4 regions of the Brucella sp. BE17 genome follow, and region 1 is predicted to be linked to each of the others. Evidence: riboswitches for the same ligand, from Rfam matches in the RefSeq annotation. Region 1 holds a riboswitch; each other region holds the start of a gene.

Region 1 (5,793 bases):
TTACTTTACGGCCACAGCTTTCGACGGTTACGGGAAAGGCTGTCGCTTCCTTCACGAAAATAGCGACAAGAAGCAGAGAAAAGACGACGACACGTTTCATGACGCGCGCTCCTGTGGCAGACGGAAAGCGAAGCGTATTTCGCTTTCAAATTTGCTTACTGTAGCCTCGACATCAAAGGCGCGACGGATAACAGCCGGAATCAGGACATCGGCAGGCTCGCCTCTGGCGATCACATGGCCTTCATGCATGACAATGACCTGGTCGGCGAGTGCTGCGGCAAGCGTCAGGTCATGCAGCGTCATGACGATCGTGATGTCGAGACCGCGCAGGGCTTCGAGAATTTCAAGCTGGTGCCGGATATCGAGATGGTTGGTCGGCTCATCCAGAACCAGAAGCCCCGGCTCCTGCACCAGAGCACGCGCGATAAGCGTGCGCTGCCTTTCACCGCCCGAAACAACCGCAAAAGGTTTTTCGGCCAGAGCCAAGAGATCGAGACGCTCCAGCATGGTCTCGACGATTTCTCCCTCGCCCGAGGGCAACCCGAACAGACCACGCCTGTGCGGCATGCGCCCCATGGCAACGACTTCACGCACCGTGAAGGGAAAGTCCGGCATTGTTTCCTGAAGCACCGTTGCAATCTTGCGTGCAACATCACGCGGCGTCATTTTCCAGATATCGCTGCCGTCGAGCAGAGTTTGCCCGCCAGACGGTCGGTACAGCCGGTAGATACAGCGCAGCAGACTGGATTTTCCCGCACCGTTTGCGCCGACGATCACCGTCACGGATCGCGGCGCGACGTCGAAGCTTATATCCTCAATGATGCGACGGTCAGCCGAAGGCCCCCAAGTCACATTCCTGATATGAAGGCCGAACGGCGTCATCAGTTTCCCTAGAACTTGAACCGAGCAGAGAGGGTTGCCGTGCGCGGTGGCGCCAGATACCACTGCGTGCTGCCGCCGGACGTCGCATAGACCTCATCGAACAGGTTATAAACATTGAGTTCGAATGTCGCCTTGTCGGTGGGTCGCCATTGCAGCCCCGCATCGACCGTCACATAGGAAGGCCGTGTCACCGTGTTGGCATCATTGACATAGGTCTTGCCGACATAATGCAGCCCGCCATAGGCCATCCAATTCTCAAGGAAGCTCCAGCTTGCAAAGAGATTGGCCGCCTGCTCCGGCACATTGGGAGGCGTATTGCCGGAGAAATCACCACCGGCTTGCAAATAATCATCAAATTGCGCTTTCAGAATCGTGCCATTGGCTTCCACGCGCCAACCATAGTCAAGATCGATACCGAGCGATGCTTCAATGCCTTTCGAGGATTGCTGCCCGATCTGGCGCACGATGGTGCGGTCATCGGGGTCACGTGCCAGCACATCCTTTTTGACTATATGATAGGCGGAAAGCGTTGCATCCGCCCGCCCGTCAAGAAAGCTGAACTTGACGCCCGCCTCATATTGCTCGCCGCGCGGCAGGGAATAATCGCGCTGCGCATCCGAAAGTGACAGGATATTGCTGATCGGCTCGGAGGCTTGTGAATATTGCGCGTAAAAGGCAATATCTGGCAATGGCGTGTAGACCGCCCCAACACGCCAGTTGAAACTGTCAAGATTGCGTGAAAAGCTGCTTCCCGTCTCGGGATTTGTGCGCCTCAGGCGGGGATCGTCATAACGAAGCCCCGCAACGATCGACCATTGCTCGTTGAGCTTGAGATTATTGTCGGCAAAGAGCGAATATTGCCATGTCTTGCTGTCGAGAGTGGTGCGAAACGGGTCGGTACCGATGAAAAACCCCGGATCGAAATTGATCGGATCAACCACGGATTCCCCGCCCCTATAGGGGGAATTATTGCTGTTCCTAAAGCGGATACGGTTGACGTCGAAACCAATGACGGTCTCGTTTTCCATGCCCCCGAGGTTATGTTTGAATTTCACATCCGTCCGGTGTCCGACCTGCTCCTGATGGTGGTTGATCGCGATATAGCTATCCCGAAGGATGTCGTTCGTTTCCGGGCGGTAGAGATAGCTTTCGGCATTGCGCCAGTCGCGATCACTGAACAGATAATAGGTCGTGGAACGAACCGAGATGTTTTCATCCGGCGTCCACTCTGCTTTGAGCTGCGTGATATGGTCATGAAAGCGCACGCGGGAATCGAGCACATTATAGTTTTCATCGCGAAAGCGCTTGTCCAGCCGCCCATTGACCAGGGGCGTGCCGAAATAAGCGGACGGTTTGTTCAGCCCATGATCATGTGAAAGCGTCAAAGCCAGTTCATCGGTCGCCTGCCAGCGAAGCCCACCGGAAATGGCGAAACTCGACGCATCCCCACGCTCCATCCATCCATCCGATCCCTTGGCGCTGACATCGATATTATAGGCAAAACGGTCATCGATGGGCCCGGCGCTGCCAAATGCTATGCCCTTCTGGCCATCGGTGCCTATCATGGTACGCATTTCGTTGCGACGACCTTGCGTGAGCGGCTTCTTCGGTACGACGTTGATCGCCCCGCCAATGGAACCTTCGCCATAAAGAACCGAAGCAGGTCCATGCAGAACCTCGATCCGCTCGACCGCCCAGCTATCGAATGGAAAGGTGATGGTGCCGGAACCGGGATAAAGTTTTACGCCGTCATAAAGCCGCGTCACCGAACCTTGGCCGGAAAAGCCGCGCATGCTTAGGGCTGTGCCGCCATTACCCGGTGTACCGAGAAAATTGATGCCAATACCGTTACGCACGATTGCCTGATTGACATCCATCTGCCCGCGCTCGCGGATCGTCTCGCCGTCGATGACTTCGACGCTGGCGGGTGTCTGGCGCGCGGTCAGCCCTAGCCAGCTACCAGCATTGGAGACTTCATCGAGGTTTGGCCCGGCCCCACGCTTTTGCCCGCTGATGGCAATGGGATCAAGTACCACCTCCGGTTGCGTGCCCGTTGAAGGCGACTGCGCGAAAACAACACTGCCTGTGAGCGAGAAAAACCCGACGCCCACGGCAAGAATCTTATGGCATCGTGATGAGGGAAGCCGAAAACGGCAAGCAAAGTCGAGTGGCGCTATCGGCGCAGAAAATTTCAGATAAGGCATTCCATGGTCCAGCGGTACGTTGCTCGTCACCGCGACCACAGTCTCCCCATGAATATATGGATCCCCTGTCTTTCATCAGGAAACCCCGCCCGATGTGCACGCGCATGACTACGGCTGACGGCAGGTCTCCTGGCTCGCGGCTCACTGTTTTGCGTCGCCTTCCCGGGACCGCTGGCCCAGTGGCATGTGACGAAAACTAACCGCCTACAGTTGCGGGGGCAGCTGCGGCATCAGGCATTGGCCTTCACCGCATTCCCTTTTGATCCCCTTTCGGGAAACCGTCGTGATCACTTAGGCGTTGCCCGACTGCTTCGTCAAGCGACCCTCAATAACTATCGCTGAAAAAGCCCCCTGATGGTTTTAGCTTCGCCGCAAAATGGTGACGTAGAATCCATCTGTATCGGTCGAGAGAGGAGAGAAAACACTTCCATGTCGGGGAAAGACCGGTGTGGCCGAAACTCTATCGGGCACGGTAGCCTGCCAGAGGGATTTCGGCGAAGCTTCCGAAAAATCCATATTGGCACTCAGAAACCGCTCAATCTGCGCGGTGTTTTCCTCTGCAAACAGCGAACAGGTGACATAGGCAAGCCGTCCGCCGGGACGTACATAGTGTTTCGCGGCATCAAGAACCTGCGCCTGATCCTGCACCCGCCGCTCCAATTGCTGTTCATTGAGCCGCCATTTGGCGTCAGGCCTGCGCCGCCAGGTACCGGAACCCGTGCAGGGCGCGTCGGTTAAAACGACGTCCATTCGACCGACAAGCGGTTCAAGTGTATCGAGTTTTCCATGCACCTGCGTGTTGCGCGCACCCGCGCGTTGCAATCGTTCATGCATCGGTGACAAGCGCGCGAGCTCGGCATCATAAGCATGGACCTGTCCGCGATTATCCATCATCGCAGCAAGCGCCAGCGTCTTGCCGCCAGCACCCGCGCAATAATCTAGCACCTGCTCGCCTGGTTTTACTCCGGCAAAGAGTGCCGCAAGCTGTGAGCCCAGATCCTGCACCTCAAACCAGCCGTCAAGAAAGGCCTGTTCGCCCTGCACATTGGGATGGCGTCCCAAAGCTTCGATGGGGGGAATACGCAAAGCTTGCGAAAGAAACGGTGCTGGTCTGGCTCCAGCCTTTTCCAGCGCGGCAAGAACCTGCTCGGGTTTTGCTTTGAGACTGTTGATGCGCAGATCGACCGGTGGACGCGCGGCAAGCGCCGTGCCCTCCTCGACCCAGCGCGGTCCGAAAAGCGCTTCCAAAGACTGTGCACACCATTGCGGCACATCGGCACGCACATGCGCTGGCGCATCGTTGATGTCACGGTTTTCCCATGCAGAGCGGCGTTCGGCTTCCAGCGTCGCAGGCGCAAATTTGTCGCCATCGAGCATGGCATCAATCGTTGCCATATCCATACCACCATCAGCCAAAAGCGCACCAAAGGCGAGCGAACGGGCATCGTCGCCATCCATCCGCCACGCGATGGAAAGCTTGCGGCGCAAGGCGTCATAAACGATATTACCGATGACGGCACGGTCACCAGCCCCGGCAAAACGGTGTGCTGCGCCCCAATCCTTGAGTGCTTCGGAAGCCGGGCGCTTGCCCGCATCGATTGCACCCAGAACCTCGATTGCCGCCTGCAGGCGTCCACCAAGCCGCATGATTTCTCCTTATTAAACTATGCTCCCGGCATAGCCTTCCTTGCAGGCAAAAGGCAATCGTCAATTGGCTTATCGTCCCAAGCAAACAGAAAAGCCGGAGCAACGCCCCGGCTTTTCATGACAATCGGCTCACCGCCAATCATTCAGCGGCAGTCGTTGCCTCTTCTTCCAGCGCGATCGTATTGGCTTCATAGCCATGCGCTTTTTTGAGCGCGGCTCTTACGCCGGCTTCATAATCGGGATGAATCAACCGGAAGTGACCGAGCTGACGCTCGATGATAAAGCCCGGAACCCCGGTCATGGCAGCGGCGATGTTGGAAAACAGCCGCTGCTTTTCGCCATCGTTGAACAGGTTGAACAGCGCGCGCGGTTGCGAATAATCATCATTACCGATGCGGTGGTCATAGCGTGCAGCGTCCCCGGAGATGCGCAGCGGCGGCTCCTTGGCGGCAGGTTGTTCAACCGGGCCGTTGAACGAATTCGGCTCGTAATAGGCATCCGGGTTGCCGGTCTTGATGCCGCCATAGACGTTCATCTGACCATCGCGATGATAGTGGTGAACCGGGCACTTGGGCTGGTTGACCGGGATGGTTTCATAATGTGTGCCAAGGCGATGACGATGCGCATCCGCATAAGAGAAGATACGTGCCTGCAGCATTTTGTCCGGTGAATAGCTGATCCCCGGCACGATATTCGACGGCGAGAAAGCGGCATTCTCGATTTCGGTAAAATAGTTTTCCGGGTTGCGGTTCAACTCCATGACGCCGATATCGATGGGCGGATAATCGGCATGGGGCCAAACTTTTGTCAGATCGAAGGGATTATAAGGCGTTTTGTCGGCATCGAGTTCCGGCATGATCTGCACCTGAACTTTCCACTTTGGATAATCGCCGTTTTCAATGGAGGTGAAGAGGTCTTCCTGCGTGGATTCGCGCGTGCGCCCAATGACGCGTTCCGCCTCATCATTGGTCCAGTGCTTGTGCCCCTGCAAGGTCTTGAAATGGAACTTTACCCAGTAACGCTCGCCCGCATCGTTCCAGAAGGAATAGGTGTGCGAGCC
Region 2 (5,793 bases), 590 kb from region 1:
CATTTGATTGATGTGCTCATTGCCTGTCAAATCCGACCTTTTTCAACAAAGGTGAGGCCGAGAATAATTGCAGGCATGAAAGCGATCAGGGCATAGCCTGCCCATTGGAGCCACTCCATTGTGCACCCTTTCCGTTTTAGATTGTAAATAAATGCGTCGGAAAACGAAGCGGAACGATCCGCTTTACATCCACCAGAAGGTGAGAGCCGCGCCGATGACGAATGTGGCGGCAAAAGCGCTTTCCAATTTATAGTACCAGAGCATGACAGCCTCCGTTATGGTTAACGAACGTTAAATAAACGCGGCTCATGCAATTTGGTTCAATCCGGTTTTGAAAGAATTTCCGGCAATTGTTTGAAAGCCAGACATGCACACGAGCGTAGACGCTGCTGCGCCCGTGTGCAGGAAACATGTACGGAAACGAATTAACGTGCGTTATATTTAGCATCGACTGCGTTAATGGCGTCTACATTGCCAGTCGAACGGCCCTTTTCATCAAATGTCCGCGCGAGGAAGGCATCAGCAATTGTCTTGGCGACTTCCGAACCGATCACGCGTGCGCCCATGGTGATGATCTGGGCATTGTTAGACAGTGCTGCACGTTCTGCCGAATAGGTATCATGGGTCAATGCAGCGCGAATGCCGGGAACCTTGTTGGCAGCAATGCAAACGCCGATACCGGTGCCGCAAACCAGAATAGCGCGGTCATAGGTGCCATCAAGAACGGCGGAGGCAACCCGATCGGAAAGGTTGGCATAAAATGCATCCGGTCCGGCGTCCGTGTGCGAGATTTCAGAAACCTCAAAACGATCCTTGAGATAATCGGCCAGAATTTTTGAGAGGCCTTCACCGGCGCTGTCGCCCGCTACTGCAATTTTCATGATTCTACTCCTTGTTGGCGGATTTGGGATTTATTGTATCTTGCGCGCACATTTGTCGAGGCTATCAAGATAGCCTTCCACCTTCCAGATAGAGCGGCCAATCAACAGGCCCTTGAGATAAGGGCAGGCGATTGGGTCTTTGCCGAAAGCCGCCCTGCTACGGCATCTGCAGCGCTCGCATGCACTTTATGTGAAGTAAAATAATCTGCGATGCCCCGCTTTGCATGAGCAAAGCGGGACAGTTTGTCATGTTTCATCAGCCCAGCGTAGCACGTAGAGCCTTGGCTGCAGCCACCATATTGACAAGAGCAGGGCGGACTTCATCCCATTTGCGCGTTTTCAAGCCACAATCTGGATTAACCCAAATCTGGTTATCGGAAAGCCTCTTGCGGGCCAGTGATAAAAGATCGGTCATCTCGCTTACGTCCGGTACGCGTGGCGAATGAATGTCATAGACGCCGGGCCCGATCTCGTTTGGATACTTGAACGCGTTGAATGCATCAAGCAGTTCCATGCGTGAGCGCGAGGTCTCAATGGAAATCACATCCGCATCCATGGCCGCAATCGCGTCGATGATGTCGTTGAATTCCGAATAGCACATATGGGTGTGGATCTGGGTTTGATCGACCACGCCGCTTGAACAGATACGGAAAGATTCAACCGCCCAGTCGAGATAGGTCTTCCATTCCGACCGCCGCAAGGGCAGGCCTTCCCGCAAGGCCGCCTCGTCGATCTGGATCATTGCCGCCCCCGCTTTTTCCAGATCGCTGACCTCGTCGTGGATGGCGAGCGCAATCTGGCGGCAGGTGGCAGCACGAGGAATATCGTCGCGGACGAATGACCAGTTCAGGATTGTGACCGGCCCGGTCAGCATGCCTTTGACGGGACGGGCGGTCAGAGACTGGGCATAGCGCCACCAGCCGACCGTCATCGGTTGAGGCCGAGAAACATCGCCGAAAATGATCGGTGGGCGCACATAGCGCGAGCCGTAGCTCTGCACCCAGGCATGTTTGGTAAAGGCGAAGCCGGAGAGTTTCTCCCCGAAATATTGCACCATGTCGTTGCGCTCGAATTCACCATGCACGAGCACATCAAGACCGATTTCTTCCTGCCAGCGGATGGCTGCTTCGGTTTCGGTGCGGAGGAAGGCCTCGTAATCACTGTCGCCGAGCTCACCCCTGTTATGGGCGGCGCGTGCCTTGCGAACTTCAGGCGTCTGCGGAAAGGAGCCGATGGTGGTAGTCGGAAAACGCGGCAGGCCGAGTTTTTCGCTTTGAAGTCTCTGGCGCTCGGCAAAAGCGCCAGTGCGGCGCAGCATGGATTGATCGATGGAGCCGATGCGCTTTTCGACATTCTTGTCGTGCACCTTTGTGGACGCTTTTCGTGCGACGATGGCCTCGCTTGCAATTTCCAGTTGCGGCAGCACGGTGTTTTTTCCCGACGCCAGCGCCTTGCCAAGAACGGTCAGTTCATCGATCTTCTGCTTGGCGAAGGCAAGCCAGCTTTTTAAATCCGCGTCGAGCGCATCTTCGAGATCCAGATCAATCGGCACATGCAGAAGCGAGCAGGATGGCGCAATCTCGATTGCATGGGAACCGCGCTGCTCGAAGATCGGCTTTATCCGGTCGATGATCGAAACGAGATCGGAGCGCCAAATATTGCGTCCGTCGATAACGCCAAGTGACAAAACCTGTTCAGGACTTATCTTTGCAGCGATGTCTGCAAGCTGTTCCGGCGCACGGACCAGATCGACATGCAGTCCTGCTACGGGCAGTAACAGGGCCGTATCGAGATTGTTGCCAAGCGCGCCGAAATAGGTCGTCAACATGATTTTTGGGTGGGCGTCAGATGCCAGGTGCCTGTATGCGAGTTCATAGGCCGCCAGTTCGTTGGGGATCAAGTCCAGAACAAGTGCGGGTTCGTCGATCTGCACCCAGTCTGCGCCAGCGCCTGCCAGCTTTTGCAGAATTTGCACATAGACCGGCAACAGTTTCGGCAACAGCGTAAGCGGGTTGGAGCCCGGCGTCGTCGGTTTGGCGAGTTTCAGCAATGTCACAGGGCCAAGTAGAACAGGGCGCGTATGGACACCTAGCGCCTTGGCTTCCAGAAAATGATCTAGAATTTTGGTGCTTGAGAGCGCGAACTCCTGATCGTCTGCCAGTTCCGGCACCAAATAATGATAATTTGTGTCGAACCATTTGGTCATTTCCATTGCGGTCACACCTGAAGAGCTGTGCTCGTGATGGTTATGGCCGCAGGATGGAGCTTCACCTTCGAGCCCACGTGCCATGGCAAAATAAGTGTCGAGTGAGACCTCTCCGCCGGTCCAGCCATAACGGGATGGAATGGCACCCACCATGGCGACCGTATCGAGCACATGGTCATAGAGCGAGAAATCATTCGATGGAATTTTTGTGATACCGCTTTGTTTCTGCTCGAGCCAGTTGGCGGCTCTGAGCGCTTTTGCCGTATCCAGGAGCTGCGATGCGTCGCTCTTGCCCGACCAGTAGGATTCAAGCGCGAATTTAAGTTCGCGATGGCGGCCGATGCGCGGCACGCCCAGCGTGGCGGTAGCGATGGTGGCGTTTGACATGACTGTTTACCCCGATTCAGGTTGGGGCAGGGGCTTTAGGATGCGTGCAACGCAAAACCGCCCGCTGAAGCGCGGTTGCTGCGACACATCGGGACACCCCGCCCGTGGACGTTACTGCATCATGGCAGGTCTCCTGGCTTGCGGGTCAAAGCCTTCATTCGCCTTCCCGGAATACGCATTCCAGTGACTTGAAATGAATGTCGGCTCGCCGCTTACAGTTGCGGGGGCAGCTCCGGACCTGTGTTTAATATAAATACCTAACGCACCGGATTCCCTCTTAGCCTCGCCACCCGATTGGCGGCGAGGACCACGATTACTTTAGTGTGAGCGAGAACTGATGTCGTGTCAATATCATATAAAGAAATCTTTATATCTTTAAATGTTAAAGTGATTTGCGCAGCGAGGGAAAGGTCAAATCGTTTGAATTTTATTTTCTGTAACAATGGACTCATCGAAAACCTGGACTTTCGGGAAAGTTTTTTTGGTTAATTAGTGATTATTATAGCTCAGTGTTTTCAATCTATTGGCCCTCTCAGGCATAGAACTCACCCTTATGTGCTCGCGTTTTGTATTGACTATTAATACTGTGTTAAGCACACTTTGTTGCAATATGTTACAGCGCGTTATCGCAGTGGCTTGAGCGAGGTGATCAATTGAAGCAAATACGGCAGACAGATCGGCATACCCTGCAGACAGGGGAACGGTCTGCCATGGCTTCAATGACATCCTTCTGGGGGCTGATGCGCGCCTACTGGGTTTCGGACCGCTGGAAAGAAGCCTGGGCGCTAACCATCGCGATCTTTGTTTTGACAGCAATCGTCAGCAAGACGACGGTCTGGGTGGCCGAGGCCTCCGGCCTGATGATGAACTCCATCGTTAACGTCAACACGGCTCCGGTGCAGCATCCGCTTCTGGCTATTGCAGCCAACGCTGGCATTCTCATTGCACTGATGCTTGCCAAGGACGTGATGCTCGTCGGCTCGCGGCATTTTCTGTCGACGACCTTGCATCGCAAATGGCGCAAATGGCTCAACGACCAGTTCTCGAGCGCGATGCTGAACGGACGCCACGCGCATTTCCATTTGCAGCAGGGCCGCGGCAAGGATCATATCGATAATGTCGATCAGCGCCTGCAGGAATCGGTCAAGGGCATGACTGGTGGTGCCATTGGTCTGGTGACAGGAATTGTTGGTGTTCTGATGTCCGGCTTTTTTGTTGGGCAAAAACTCATTGAAATGTCAACCGAGGTTCAGGGGCTGGAACTGTTCGGTGCCTATGGCGGCGCGTTTCTCGCTTTTGCGGCCATCGTGCTTTATGTACCGCTCGGCACGCTGATAGCTGTCTTGATTGGTCGCCGTCTTGAGCGGCTGAACCTGCGCATGCAGCAGGCGGAAGGCTCCTACCGTGGAGAATGGACCACGCTTCTGCGTCGCAGCTTCCAGATTTCCGCGTCCAAAGGCGAACCCGTTCAGCAATCGGTGAACAACCGTCTTTACACGGATGTCGATCAAACGTGGCATAAGCTCAACCGCTTCGATGCGAGTTATCTGGCCTTTTCGCAGGCCTATGGCTTTCTCTCCAACCGTATTATCGCCTATATACCGGGCCTGCTTCCCTATATGAGTGGTGCCGTGAATTTTCGTAATTATGTGACGGGCGCTGAGCTGGTCGCGGCCATGATCAATGACTGCTCATGGTTCATTCAGGTTATGCCGGCCATCGCCAATTTGCGCGCCAATGCAGGTCGCGTTACCGGCCTTGCGCAATCGATTGAAAATGTGAGCGATCCGGCACAATTTTATGCCCGCTCCGGCATCAACCGCTTTGCCTTTGCTACGCAGCATCCGCGTTTCGGGCTGTCGGTCCGCAATCTGGCGCTCATGCAGGGGCCTGACACCGAAACGCCGTTCCTGCGCTCGGGGGTGATCAATATTCGTGCGGGGGATTGGGTCTATATGCGCGGTGAATCCGGCTCGGGCAAAACCTCATTTATCAAGGCGCTGAATGGTCTCTGGTCTTACGGTGCAGGCGAAATCATCTTCCCGCAAAACGCCTCCGTGCTCTATGCGACACAGGAAGCCAAATTTCCTTCGGTCTCGTTGAAAAAGCTTGTCGGACTGCCGGGAGATGCCGATAATTTTAGCGATCTTGCCGTTGCGGCCGTCTTGCATGAAGCGGGGCTCGGTGAATTTATCGAGCGCATGAACGAGGCAGATGCGGACGGTTCGCCATGGGATATGGTGCTTTCAGGCGGGCAGAAGCAGAAGCTCGTGCTGGCGCGTATCCTTCTTCATAAGCCATCGGTCATCTTCCTTGACG
Region 3 (5,793 bases), 120 kb from region 1:
GGAACGCGCATGCACGGCTTCCATAAAGGAAATGTTCGACAAAACCGCTTCTTCATGCGGCGTCGCGGCATCGTCCATCAACTTGACTGCGCCGACCGCATTCTGGATCGTATCGAGAAGCGTGAGGCCGGTAAAAACGCGGATGGTGAGCTGCTTTTCTTCCGCCTTCAGCGTTTCCCATGACTGGATATCGTTGGAGAGCGGAACTTTCTCCGGCAGCCAGAAGTTGCCCGTCAACCGGTTCCAGACCTCGAGATCCTTGTCGTCTTCGATACGGTTCCAGTTGATGGCCCGAACGGATGCGACTGGCTTTGGCGCTTTGGTTTTCACTTGGATGTTCATTTTCTAAACCTGTTGTCACAACGCGCAGGAAACACAGCCCTGCACTTCCGTGCCGGACAGCGCCATCTGGCGCAGGCGGATATAATAGATGGTCTTGATGCCCTTTTTCCACGCATAGATCTGCGCACGATTGATGTCGCGTGTGGTCGCGGTATCGCGGAAGAACAGCGTGAGCGACAGGCCCTGATCAACATGCTGCGTTGCAGCCGCATAGGTATCGATGATCTTCTCCGGGCCAATCTCGTAGGCATCTTGATAATAATCGAGATTGTCGTTGGTCATGAAAGCCGCCGGATAATAGACGCGACCGATCTTGCCTTCTTTACGGATTTCAATCTTTGAGACGATTGGATGGATCGAGGAGGTCGAATGGTTGATATAGGAGATCGAGCCGGTCGGCGGCACGGCCTGCAGGTTCTGGTTATAAAGCCCGCCCTCCATTACGGATTCTTTGAGCGCGGCCCAATCTTCTTGCGTCGGAATGGTAATGCCGGCAGTCTCAAAGATCTCACGTACTTTTTCGGTCGTTGGTTCCCAGAGCTGATCGGTATATTTGTCGAAATAGTCGCCCGTTGCATATTTCGACTTCTCAAATCCCTTGAAGCTGCGACCCGTTTCGATCGCAAGGCGATTGGAGGCGCGGATGGCGTGATAGGTCACCGTATAAAAATAGATATTGGTGAAATCGACGCCTTCTTCCGAACCATAGAAAATCCGTTCGCGGGCAAGATAGCCGTGCAGGTTCATCTGCCCAAGACCAATGGCATGGCTTTCGTCATTGCCACGCGCAACCGATGGAACAGAGCCGATATAGCTCATATCGGAAACGGCGGTCAGTGCGCGGATCGAGGTTTCGATGGTCTTGCCGAAGTCAGGGCTGTCCATCGCAGCTGCAATATTGAGCGAGCCGAGATTACAGGAAATGTCCTTGCCCAAATATTCATAGGAAAGGTCATCGTTGAAACGGCTTTCTTCACTGACCTGCAGGATTTCCGAGCAGAGATTGCTCATTGTGACACGCCCGTCAATCGGGTTGGCGCGGTTCACAGTGTCTTCGAACATGATGTAGGGATAGCCGGATTCAAACTGGATTTCGGCCAATATCTGAAAGAACTCGCGAGCTTTGATCTTCTTTTTGTGAATACGCGCGTCATCGACCATCTCGCGATATTTTTCCGTAACCGAAATCTCGGTCAACGGCACACCATAGACCCGTTCTACGTCATAAGGCGAGAACAGGTACATATCCTCGTCATTTTTCGCGAGTTCAAAGGTAATATCGGGGATCACTACGCCGAGTGAAAGCGTCTTGATACGGATTTTCTCATCCGCGTTCTCGCGCTTAGTATCAAGAAAACGCATGATGTCGGGGTGATGCGCATGCAGATAAACTGCGCCCGCGCCCTGACGTGCACCAAGCTGGTTAGCATATGAAAAACTGTCTTCGAGAAGCTTCATCACCGGGATGATGCCCGAGGACTGGTTCTGGATCTGCTTGATGGGAGCGCCCGCTTCGCGGATATTGGTGAGGCTCAACGCCACGCCACCACCGCGCTTGGAGAGTTGCAAGGCAGAATTGATCGAACGACCAATGGATTCCATATTGTCTTCGACGCGCAGCAGAAAACAGGACACCAGTTCGCCGCGCTGTTTCTTGCCGGCATTGAGGAAAGTCGGCGTCGCGGGCTGATAGCGGCCTGAAATAATCTCATCGACCATCTCGCGCGCATGTTGCTCATTGCCGCGCGCAAGCGTCAGCGCCACCATGCAGACACGATCCTCGTAGCGCTCCAGATAGCGCTTTCCGTCGAACGTTTTCAGCGTATAGCTGGTGTAATATTTGAACGCGCCAAGGAAGGTCGGGAAGCGAAATTTCTTCGCATAAGCCTCATCGAACAGGTCGCGCACGAAATTGAAGGAATACTGGTCCAGCACCTCCGTTTCGTAATAGTTTTCACTTACCAGATAATCGAGCTTCTCACGTAGATTGTGAAAGAACACCGTGTTCTGGTTGACGTGCTGGAGAAAATATTGACGTGCGGCCTGCCGGTCGCAATCGAGTTGAATTTTCCCCTCATCGTCATAGAGGTTCAGCATTGCGTTGAGCGCGTGATAATCCATTCCCTCGAAGGATTGTATCGGCTTGCTGCTGCGCGTGGATGCGGGTTCCGGCGCATCAAGCGCCAATGGCTCCGCCTCGTGCTCGCGGATCAGGGTTGTATCTGCCGTGTCCAAAATCGTTCCATCCCGTTTCTGACATTGCCAAGGTCCTCGTCTGTTCCCAGAAGCTCAAAGCGATAGAGATAGGGAACCTGACATTTGGCGGAAATAATGTTGCCAGCGATGCCAAAAGCCGCGCCGAAATTGCTGTTGCCCGCGGCGATCACGCCGCGAATGAGAGAGCGATTGCCCACATCGTTCAAAAAACGAATGACAGGCTTGGGTACTGCGCCCTTGGTGCCACCGCCACCATAAGTCGGCGTGACAAGCACAAAAGGCTCATTCACGTTCAAAGCGCTCGCCACCTCCATTGGAATGCGGTCGGTCCGCATCCCAAGCCGCTCCACAAAGCGATGCGTGTTGCCGGATCGGCTGGAGAAATAGACGAGCAGGCTCATGAGCATGTCTCTCAGGCGAGCGCGCTGATCATGTCGGGTCGGAAACCAGCCCAATGCGCTTCACCGGCAACGACGACCGGAACCTGCCGGTAGCCCATACCGTGTACGAGATCGAAAGCGTCTGCATCAACGGAGATATCGACAACTTCATAATCGACACCCTGACGATCAAGCGCGCGCGTGGTAGCAGTGCACTGGACGCAGGCGGGCTTGCTGTAGACGGTGATATTCATTTTTTCCTCACTGATTTGGACGGCACACAAAGGATCGTTCGCGCAGCTTGACGATGCGCGGCAAGAGACATGCAATGGGGGATCGATCAACGCAGGTCAGACCTGCGCGATGAACAAATACTATTCCCTGATGGAAAAGCCGTAACGACTGAAACTGAACTGTCTGAACATGGACTTCACCCCGAAGCTGTGAGCGGGAAATCGGGGCTGCAACCGGCAAGGAACCTTGCCATAAAATTGCGCGCCAGCCGGACACCCCGCCCGTGGACGTACTTGTAAGAGGCAGGTCTCCTGGCTTGCGGATCAACGTTCTCGCCCGTCTTCCCGGCTTTCGCCAGTGACATGATGGACAGAACTCACCGCTTACAGTTGCGGGGGCAGCTTCGGCTTTGCTTCACCCTGACAGATGAAACGCACCGAATTCCCGTCTTAGCCCTCGATTGCGAATCGAGAGAACCTCATACACAAGATATGGTAGACGAAGTTAAAAACTCGTCAATAGATGGATTTGGGGATAGATCGGAAAAAAGCGAAAATGAGCGATAGATTTTATAATCCCTGTGGAATAGCAGGACATACGGAATGTGAAAAAACTGGGGAATAGCTGATTGCTCCTTTTTACACAGTTCAAATCATTTGTTTCCAGCATAGCGAGCATCGAAATTGACGCGCATAAACTGCATTCCGCCATCAGAATTGACTGGTCCGCATCTTGTCGCGGAATATCGTGAACTGCCGCGGGTTTTCGCACTGGTGCGCGCGGCCATTGCCCGTGGCGAAACGCCGGACGATTCCCGCAATCCTTCCGCTTATACGCTTGGAACTGGCCATGTGCGCTTTTTCTACCCACGCCTTGGCTACTTGGCGAAAAGGCAGGCTGCACTGGTGGCAGAAATGAGAGCCAGAGGATACGCGCCACAGTTCACAATGACGCACGAACTCCTCCTCGGCTTTGCGCCGGAGTGGTGTTGTGATTGGGAACCTTCAAAGGAGGCCATGGCAGTCAACAGGACGCGGATCGCTGAACGCCTCGGCGGATAAGGAACACTCTGCAACTGGCTACGAGATAACAAACTGTTTTTTAAAGAATTTAACTGAAACACATGTCCTTAAAATCCACACATCATGCCGATGTTGCGAATTTAACATAGTGTGGATTTTTCCATCAAAAGCTGTAACGGGTATATTTTCTCGCGTCAGACTTATGCTATTAGAGATCATATCTCGCCATTGGGGGCTTTGGCGACGATTTACCGCCTCAGCGCGTTCAACCGCTGCTGAGGCGGCTTTATTTTCCGCTTTGCAAATTGTGCATATCTCGGTTGCAGGATCGTCTGTTGTAATCACAATGCAGCGATCCTATTTACAACTCGTCCGGTTTACTCCTCCTCCCAAAAACCGGACGCAAAGCGCGGCACTCCTCCTCCCAGTCGCGCTTTATCAATCCGCCCGCAGCGAACTCCTCCTCCCATCGCTGCGGGCGTTTTGCTGTCTGCAATTCCGTTTTAAAATAAAACCTATCGCGGTTCGGCCAGCATCCCACCGCTCATCGGTGCGGGCACCCCCGTCGTGCTTGGAAAACTGATCGGCAGCCCCCGCAAAGCCCGCACGGCAAGAAACGCAAAACATTCAGCTTCAACTGCATCCCCTCGCCAACCCAGCGATTCGACCGGCACCAGTTCCACACCGGCGCGCTCGACCAGCATGCGCATGATTGTCGGATTATGGCGCCCGCCGCCAGATACGGCGAGCCGCTTGGGGCGTTTTGGTAAAAGGTCGAGTGCCTTGCCTACGGCTGCGGTTGTGAATGCCGTCAATGTTGCCGCACCATCTTCTGCATTCAGCCCATCTGCCATCGCGGCGGTAAAATCGAAACGGTCAAGGGATTTGGGGAATGGGGCCGTCATATAGGGATGGGTTAACAGCTCAGCGAGACGCGCCTCATCGACAGTTCCGCGTGCGGCCAGCGCCCCATCAAGGTCCATCTCGCCCAGACCTTGCGCTTTGACAAAATCATTAATCGGCGCGTTGGCCGGTCCAGTATCGAATGCGACGAGCAAATCGGAACCATCCCACCATGTGATATTGCCAACGCCACCGAGATTGAGAATGGCGGTGTCGCCACTTGCGTCGGCGCTGCGCAACAGAGCAGCATGATAGATTGCAGCCAAAGGCGCGCCCTGCCCGCCAGCACGAATATCGGCTGTGCGAAAGTCATAGACGACCCTTGTGCCAAGCAGCTGGCTCATTAAATTACCGTCACCAAGCTGGCGTGTGTCACCGAATTTTCCCGGTTGAGGACCACGATGCAGTACCGTCTGCCCGTGAAAACCGACAATACCGATATCCTCCATTGTAAGCCCGCTCTCCGCCACCAGTTCCATAACAGCGACAGATTGCGCTTCGGTGAGCGCTTGTTCGGCTTTAGCGAATATTTCAGGCTCCTGGCCTTCGAAATTCCATATCCGCGCCTCAGCCTGCGCCTGCTGTAACAATTCAAGCACACCATAAGGGTAGGGCTTGAGCGCATAGGTTCCAAAAATATCGACCGTCTCGCCATCGGTTTTCACAAGCGCGACATCGATATTCCCATCAAGAAC
Region 4 (5,793 bases), on a different replicon from region 1:
ATGCGCTTGCCATTGGCGTTTTCCAGCAAATTGCGGATCATCGTCGTCTTGCCGGAACCCAGGAAGCCCGTGATGACCGTTGCCGGAATTTTTTGACCCTGCATAAAACTAACCCTTCATTTTGAGCGGCAGACCTGCCGCCATGAAATAAACTTCATCCGCAACCGATGCTACCGCCTGATGCGCAAAACCCGCGAAATCTCGAAATTCTCGCGCCATGCGGTTTTCCGGCACGATGCCAAGCCCGACTTCGTTGGAAACCAGAATCACGGGACTGACAAGCTTGCGCAAGCTTGCCGCCAGTTTGTGCGTTTCAGCCGCAATATCAAGCTCGGCCATCATCAGATTGGTGATCCACAGTGTAAGGCAATCGACCAGCACAAAGCGGTCGTGACCCATGTTTTTTTCCAGCGCACCGACAAGATCAAGCGGCTCTTCTACCGTCTGCCATTGGGACCCGCGACGGTCGCGATGAATGGCAATACGGTTTTCCATTTCGCCATCAAATGCGCGTCCGGTTGCGAGATAAACGGGCTGAAGCCCGGAGGCTTCAACCTTCTTCTCGGCAAAAGACGATTTCCCCGAACGCGCTCCGCCAAGAACGAAAGTGATTTTTGCAAATTCAGTTCGCGGCGGAGCCATGGTTTCAGCCTTCGATTTCCGTTGATGCGTAGGTCTGGATGAACCAGCCCAGTGCCAGACCAATCACTGCCCACAGAAACAGGTTGGTTGCAAGCGAGGAAACCGCATATTGCGACGCAAGCAAGGCGGGAACGGGCGATGCAATGTCATGCGGGTGCGGCGCACCATAAAGATGCGGCGCAATAATGAGCGCTAGACCCGCGATTCTTGCCCAGATTTCGGATCGCAATACGATAAGGTAAAGACCGATTCCGCTGAACAGCACCGTCACCAGCCACCAGAGCTGCCGCGTCGCAAGCTCTGCGGCAGGCATTGCTGGCAGTTCCGGCGAAAGGCCGAGCGCCGGCAGGAACGCCACAGCAAAAAAACCGGCAACACCCCAGTAAATGCCGTTTCGCACCGTGATGCGGCGACCAGCCAGAAGTGCTGTACCTCCGAGCAACAGGGCAAAGCCCGCGCCTGCAACGAGATTGGCGAGCAAGGTATTTCCGAGGCGTCCAAAAGGCAGCTCGGCCCCCTCTTCCTCATTTGCTGCCACCTCATCATGGTCGTGCGGCGCAGCGTCTGCTTCTGTATGACTATGCCCGCCCCCAGCATCTTCGTAAGTTTCTGCCTCAAGAATCAGCGGCACGGTTTTGAGATACATGACAGGCGTCACCAGAACCCCTGCCAGCAGGCCTGCGGCAAGCGTGGCCAATAAATAACGAATCAACATTTTTGTCCCTCAACAGAAAACCCGCTCCAATGGCCGTCCACCATTGAGCGTTTTTCAATTCCCAGTTTGTGAAAACAGCAGAGCCTTATGGCCCAGATCAGTGGCAGGGAAACCCATAGGCATGACGCGTGTCATGTGCCGAATCGTGCAGCGTGTCGGAATGCGCCAGTCCAACACCGTAGATCAGGAAGGCTCCGAGCAGAAGCGACAACGAGGCCGTCACAAGACGGGTGGCAAGGGGCAAAGGGAGTGTAGTACTGAGTGAATTTTCGTTACGCGCAGCCATGACAACCTCCGTGCAGGCAGCAGGGAAAACCTCCCATCGGGTGCGGACATGATGTCCTTCACGCAACAGGCAGGTCTCCTGGCTCACGGGTCGTAAGGAGTAAAACACCTTCCCGGAAATTATGGTTTCCAGTGGCTGCCGGTTGCCCGGCCTGTTTCATCCCTCTCCGCTCTACAGTCGCGGGGTCGGCTGCGATAAAGACGCCCGGCTTGGGTCCGTCCGTCGCATTCCCTTTTCGCATTGCCGGGACTCTCATCCCGGCAAAACCTGTCGCATGATCAAACATTAGGCTTCTGCCAGAGCGGCGTCAATTGGCCTGACGATAGAGCATCACACCAACCACCAGCGTCCCCGCGTTTCGCCAAACTCTATCAGTTGGCGCGTGCGGGGCGCGCCCACTGCACATTGTCAGCCCTGACCAAGCACGCCTGGGCAAAGACCTGAGCGCGAGCCAGAAAGTGACTATGGAAGCGAAAATAAGGCATCGATATCAAGACAGGCTTCCAGTTCTTGAGCCAGCTCATCAAGCGCCGTTTCAACACTGGCGCGGTAGTTCTCGCCTGAGCCGCGCAGGCCCAGCCTTGCCAGAAACTTTTGCCGGAATTGATCAGAACCGAACACGCCGTGCAGATAAGTTCCCATAATCCGGCCATCCGCAGCAACTGCGCCATCGTCATGATTGCCAATGCGAGAAAAGGGGCGCGCTGCATCAGGGCCGGTGCTACGACCAATGTGGATTTCATACCCCTCGATCGGTGCATTAAGGAAAAGCGAGGTCGCCGTGACGTTGCGCACGATCTTTTCCGGCTCCATGACTGTTTCCACGTCAAGCAGCCCCAATCCATTGACCTCGCATGTTTGTCCCTCGATGCCATCTGGATCGCTGATCCGATTGCCCAGCATCTGAAACCCGCCGCAAATACCCAGCACATGGCCGCCCCGCCGTACATGCATTTCCAGATCACGGTCCCAGCCGTTCTCTCGAAAGGCACAAAGATCGGCAATCGTGGATTTTGTTCCCGGCAGGATAACAAGACCTGCATCCTGCGGCAAAGCCTGCCCCGGCGGCACCATGACCACCTCGACCTGTGGTTCGGCTTTCAGCGGATCCAGATCGTCGAAATTGGCGATCCTCGGCAGCATGGGCACGGCCACCTTGAAACTTTTCCCTTCACCGCGCACAGCTCGTTCCAGCACAACCGAATCTTCCGCCGGAAGCCGTGATACGGCCTTCAGCCAAGGCACCACCCCGAAAGAGCGCCAACCGGTAAAATCCGTGATTGCTGCAAGCCCGTCATCAAACAGCGAAATGTCGCCGCGAAACTTATTGATGAGAAAGCCGCGCACCATGGCACGGTCTTCCTGCGTAAGGATTGTATGCGTACCGACCAGCGAGGCAATGACCCCGCCTCTGTCGATATCGCCGATAAGGACAACCGGCACATTCGCGCGCGTTGCAAATCCCATATTGGCAATGTCGCCTGCACGCAGATTGATCTCGGCAGGAGAACCAGCCCCTTCCACCAGCACCAGATCGGCGTGCTGACTGACATGTGCGAAGGATTGCAAGACCGCTTGCATCAATTGCGGCTTTAATTGCTGGTAATAGCGTCCACGTGCCTCGCCATACACTTTTCCATGCACGACAATCTGACTGCCCATGTCGGTTTGGGGTTTAAGCAGAACCGGGTTCATATGCACCGACGAGGGCACACCACATGCCAAGGCTTGCAGCCATTGCGCACGACCAATCTCTCCGCCGTCATCACTGACAGCAGCATTGTTCGACATGTTCTGCGGCTTGAAAGGGCGCACCTTCAATCCGCGATTGCGCGCCGCACGGCAAAGCCCCGCGACAAGAACACTCTTGCCGACATCCGAACCCGTCCCCTGAAACATGATCGCGCGTGCCATGCGTTGTGCCTAGCGGAAGTCTTGGCCGCTTGCAATGACAGCACCTTGCGAAATCTTATATGTAAAAACGCACAACAGATTGTTGCAGAATTGAGCAACATTATTTCACTGCCGCGTTGGCAGTTGGGCGCGGCTGTGATCTATTTGTATATGGAGGCGCGATGTTCATAGGGAGGAAACCATGGATGAGGCCCACCACAACCAATTTGAGTTAAACGAGGATCAGCGGGCCATTCAGGACATGGCACGGGAATTTGCCGAAGATCGCATTGCGCCGCACGCGCTTCAATGGGATCGCGATAAGTATTTTCCGCTCGATGCCATCCGCGAAACCGGCCCGCTTGGCATGGGCGGCATTTACGTGCGCGACGATGTCGGTGGCTGTGCACTGACGCGTTTTGATGCCGTCTTGATTTTTGAAGCGCTCGCTTACGCGTGCCCGGCTTTTTCGGCCTTCATCTCCATTCATAATATGACAGCATCGATGATCGATCATTTTGGCACCGAAAACCAGCGCCAGACATTTCTGCCCAGGCTGAGCTCTATGGAATGGCTTGCAAGCTATTGTCTGACAGAGCCCGGTTCAGGTTCTGATGCAGCCGCGCTCAGAACCCACGCAGAGAGGGACGGCGATCATTACATCATCAACGGCATCAAACAGTTTATTTCGGGTGCGGGTGCAACCGATGTGTATGTCACAATGGTTCGTACCGGCGAGGACGGCCCCAAAGGCATTTCGACCCTTCTTGTGCCAAAGGACGCACCAGGCCTGTCGTTTGGTGTCAACGAGCACAAGATGGGCTGGAATATGCAGCCAACGCGCAGCGTCACGTTCGAGAATTGCCGCGTGAGCGTCGAAAACCTTCTTGGTGATGAAGGCGATGGCTTTAAAATCGCCATGGCAGGTCTTGACGGTGGTCGCCTCAATATTGCCGCCTGTTCTCTGGGCGGCGCACAATCATCCCTTGATAAGGCGCTCCAATATTGCAGCGAGCGCAAGGCGTTCGGACAGACACTTGACCAGTTTCAGGCCTTACAATTCCGTCTCGCTGACATGGAGACCGAACTCTGCGCAGCACGACTGCTTCTTTATACGGCAGCAAATAAGTTGACCCGCAAGGCGCATGACGCGGGAAAATGGTCGGCCATGGCCAAACGTTTCGTTACTGATACCGGATTTCATGTCGCAAACGAGGCGCTCCAGCTATTGGGCGGTTACGGCTATTTGCACGACTACGGCGTGGAAAAGCTGGTTCGCGATCTGCGGGTGCACCAGATTCTGGAAGGCACCAATGAGATCATGCGGGTGATCATCGCAAGGCACATGATCGGACGCTGAAAGCAAAAGGAAGGACTGTGTCATGGCGACACTTGCATTCATTGGCCTCGGCAATATGGGTGGTCCGATGGCCGCCAATCTGGTGAAGAGTGGTCATATTGTGCGCGGCTTCGATCTCTTACCGCAACATCTGGAGGAAGCCAGAGCCAACGGGCTGGAAATCGCCGATAGTGCTGCGGATGCAGTCGCCGATGTCGAAGCAATTATCACCATGCTGCCTGCGGGCAAGCATGTTCTGTCGGTTTACGAAGACACTGTACCCAAAGCCCGAAAAGATACGCTTTTTATCGATTGCTCCACCATAGACGTCGCATCGGCTCGTGAGGCGCATGAACTGGCTAAAAGCCAAGGGCATCTATCCATTGATGCGCCCGTATCGGGTGGAACAGGCGGGGCTGTGGCGGGCACACTGACTTTCATGGCGGGCGGCAGCGAAAAAGCCTTCGCGCGCGCCGAACCGCTTCTCAGGCCCATGGCCGGAAAGATCGTGCATTGCGGTGCTGACGGTGCGGGACAAGCGGCAAAAATCTGCAACAATATGATCTTGGGTATATCGATGATCGGCGTGAGCGAGGCTTTCGTGCTGGCCGAAAAGCTTGGCTTGTCGCATCAGGCGCTGTTCGACGTGGCGTCCACCTCATCAGGCCAATGCTGGTCGCTGACGACATATTGCCCCGTGCCTGGGCCTGTTCCATCGTCTCCCGCTAATCGTGACTACAAACCAGGCTTTGCAGCAGCGCTGATGTTGAAAGACCTCCGGCTTTCGCAGGAGGCAGCCAGAAGTACGGAGACACGAACACCCCTCGGCGCCCATGCGGAAGAAATATATTCGCTGTTCCAAGCACAAGGCCATGGCGAAGAAGACTTCTCTGGCATCAGAGACCATCTGAGGGCAAA

The links. A riboswitch is a leader RNA that binds a small molecule or an ion and turns the genes downstream of it on or off. The one in region 1 is predicted to bind cobalamin.
Region 2: another riboswitch for cobalamin. It lies ahead of metE (5-methyltetrahydropteroyltriglutamate--homocysteine S-methyltransferase); the one in region 1 lies ahead of AAIB41_RS12385 (TonB-dependent receptor).
Region 3: another riboswitch for cobalamin. It lies ahead of nrdH (glutaredoxin-like protein NrdH); the one in region 1 lies ahead of AAIB41_RS12385 (TonB-dependent receptor).
Region 4: another riboswitch for cobalamin. It lies ahead of AAIB41_RS05595 (CbtB-domain containing protein); the one in region 1 lies ahead of AAIB41_RS12385 (TonB-dependent receptor).

The regions. Positions count from the first base shown of each region.
Region 1 is NZ_CP154468.1:196,418-202,210, reverse strand. It holds gene AAIB41_RS12395 (ABC transporter substrate-binding protein) at 1-100, opposite strand, end outside; gene AAIB41_RS12390 (ABC transporter ATP-binding protein) at 97-882, opposite strand; gene AAIB41_RS12385 (TonB-dependent receptor) at 891-3,086, opposite strand; cobalamin riboswitch at 3,188-3,384, opposite strand; gene AAIB41_RS12380 (RsmB/NOP family class I SAM-dependent RNA methyltransferase) at 3,447-4,733, opposite strand; gene katA (catalase KatA) at 4,873-5,793, opposite strand, start outside.
Region 2 is NZ_CP154468.1:789,019-794,811, reverse strand. It holds gene AAIB41_RS14990 (RpiB/LacA/LacB family sugar-phosphate isomerase) at 426-881, opposite strand; partial or broken gene AAIB41_RS14985 (triose-phosphate isomerase) at 912-1,022, opposite strand; gene metE (5-methyltetrahydropteroyltriglutamate--homocysteine S-methyltransferase) at 1,138-3,474, opposite strand; cobalamin riboswitch at 3,580-3,801, opposite strand; gene AAIB41_RS14975 (ABC transporter ATP-binding protein/permease) at 4,185-5,793, shown strand, end outside.
Region 3 is NZ_CP154468.1:318,637-324,429, reverse strand. It holds gene nrdF (class 1b ribonucleoside-diphosphate reductase subunit beta) at 1-342, opposite strand, end outside; gene nrdE (class 1b ribonucleoside-diphosphate reductase subunit alpha) at 358-2,577, opposite strand; gene nrdI (class Ib ribonucleoside-diphosphate reductase assembly flavoprotein NrdI) at 2,553-2,960, opposite strand; gene nrdH (glutaredoxin-like protein NrdH) at 2,972-3,193, opposite strand; cobalamin riboswitch at 3,457-3,669, opposite strand; gene AAIB41_RS12965 (pyrimidine dimer DNA glycosylase/endonuclease V) at 3,857-4,234, shown strand; gene AAIB41_RS12960 (anhydro-N-acetylmuramic acid kinase) at 4,711-5,793, opposite strand, start outside.
Region 4 is NZ_CP154467.1:1,139,718-1,145,510, forward strand. It holds gene cobW (cobalamin biosynthesis protein CobW) at 1-104, opposite strand, end outside; gene cobU (bifunctional adenosylcobinamide kinase/adenosylcobinamide-phosphate guanylyltransferase) at 109-642, opposite strand; gene AAIB41_RS05590 (CbtA family protein) at 647-1,357, opposite strand; gene AAIB41_RS05595 (CbtB-domain containing protein) at 1,455-1,643, opposite strand; cobalamin riboswitch at 1,694-1,929, opposite strand; gene AAIB41_RS05600 (cobyric acid synthase) at 2,106-3,557, opposite strand; gene AAIB41_RS05605 (isobutyryl-CoA dehydrogenase) at 3,739-4,896, shown strand; gene mmsB (3-hydroxyisobutyrate dehydrogenase) at 4,919-5,793, shown strand, end outside.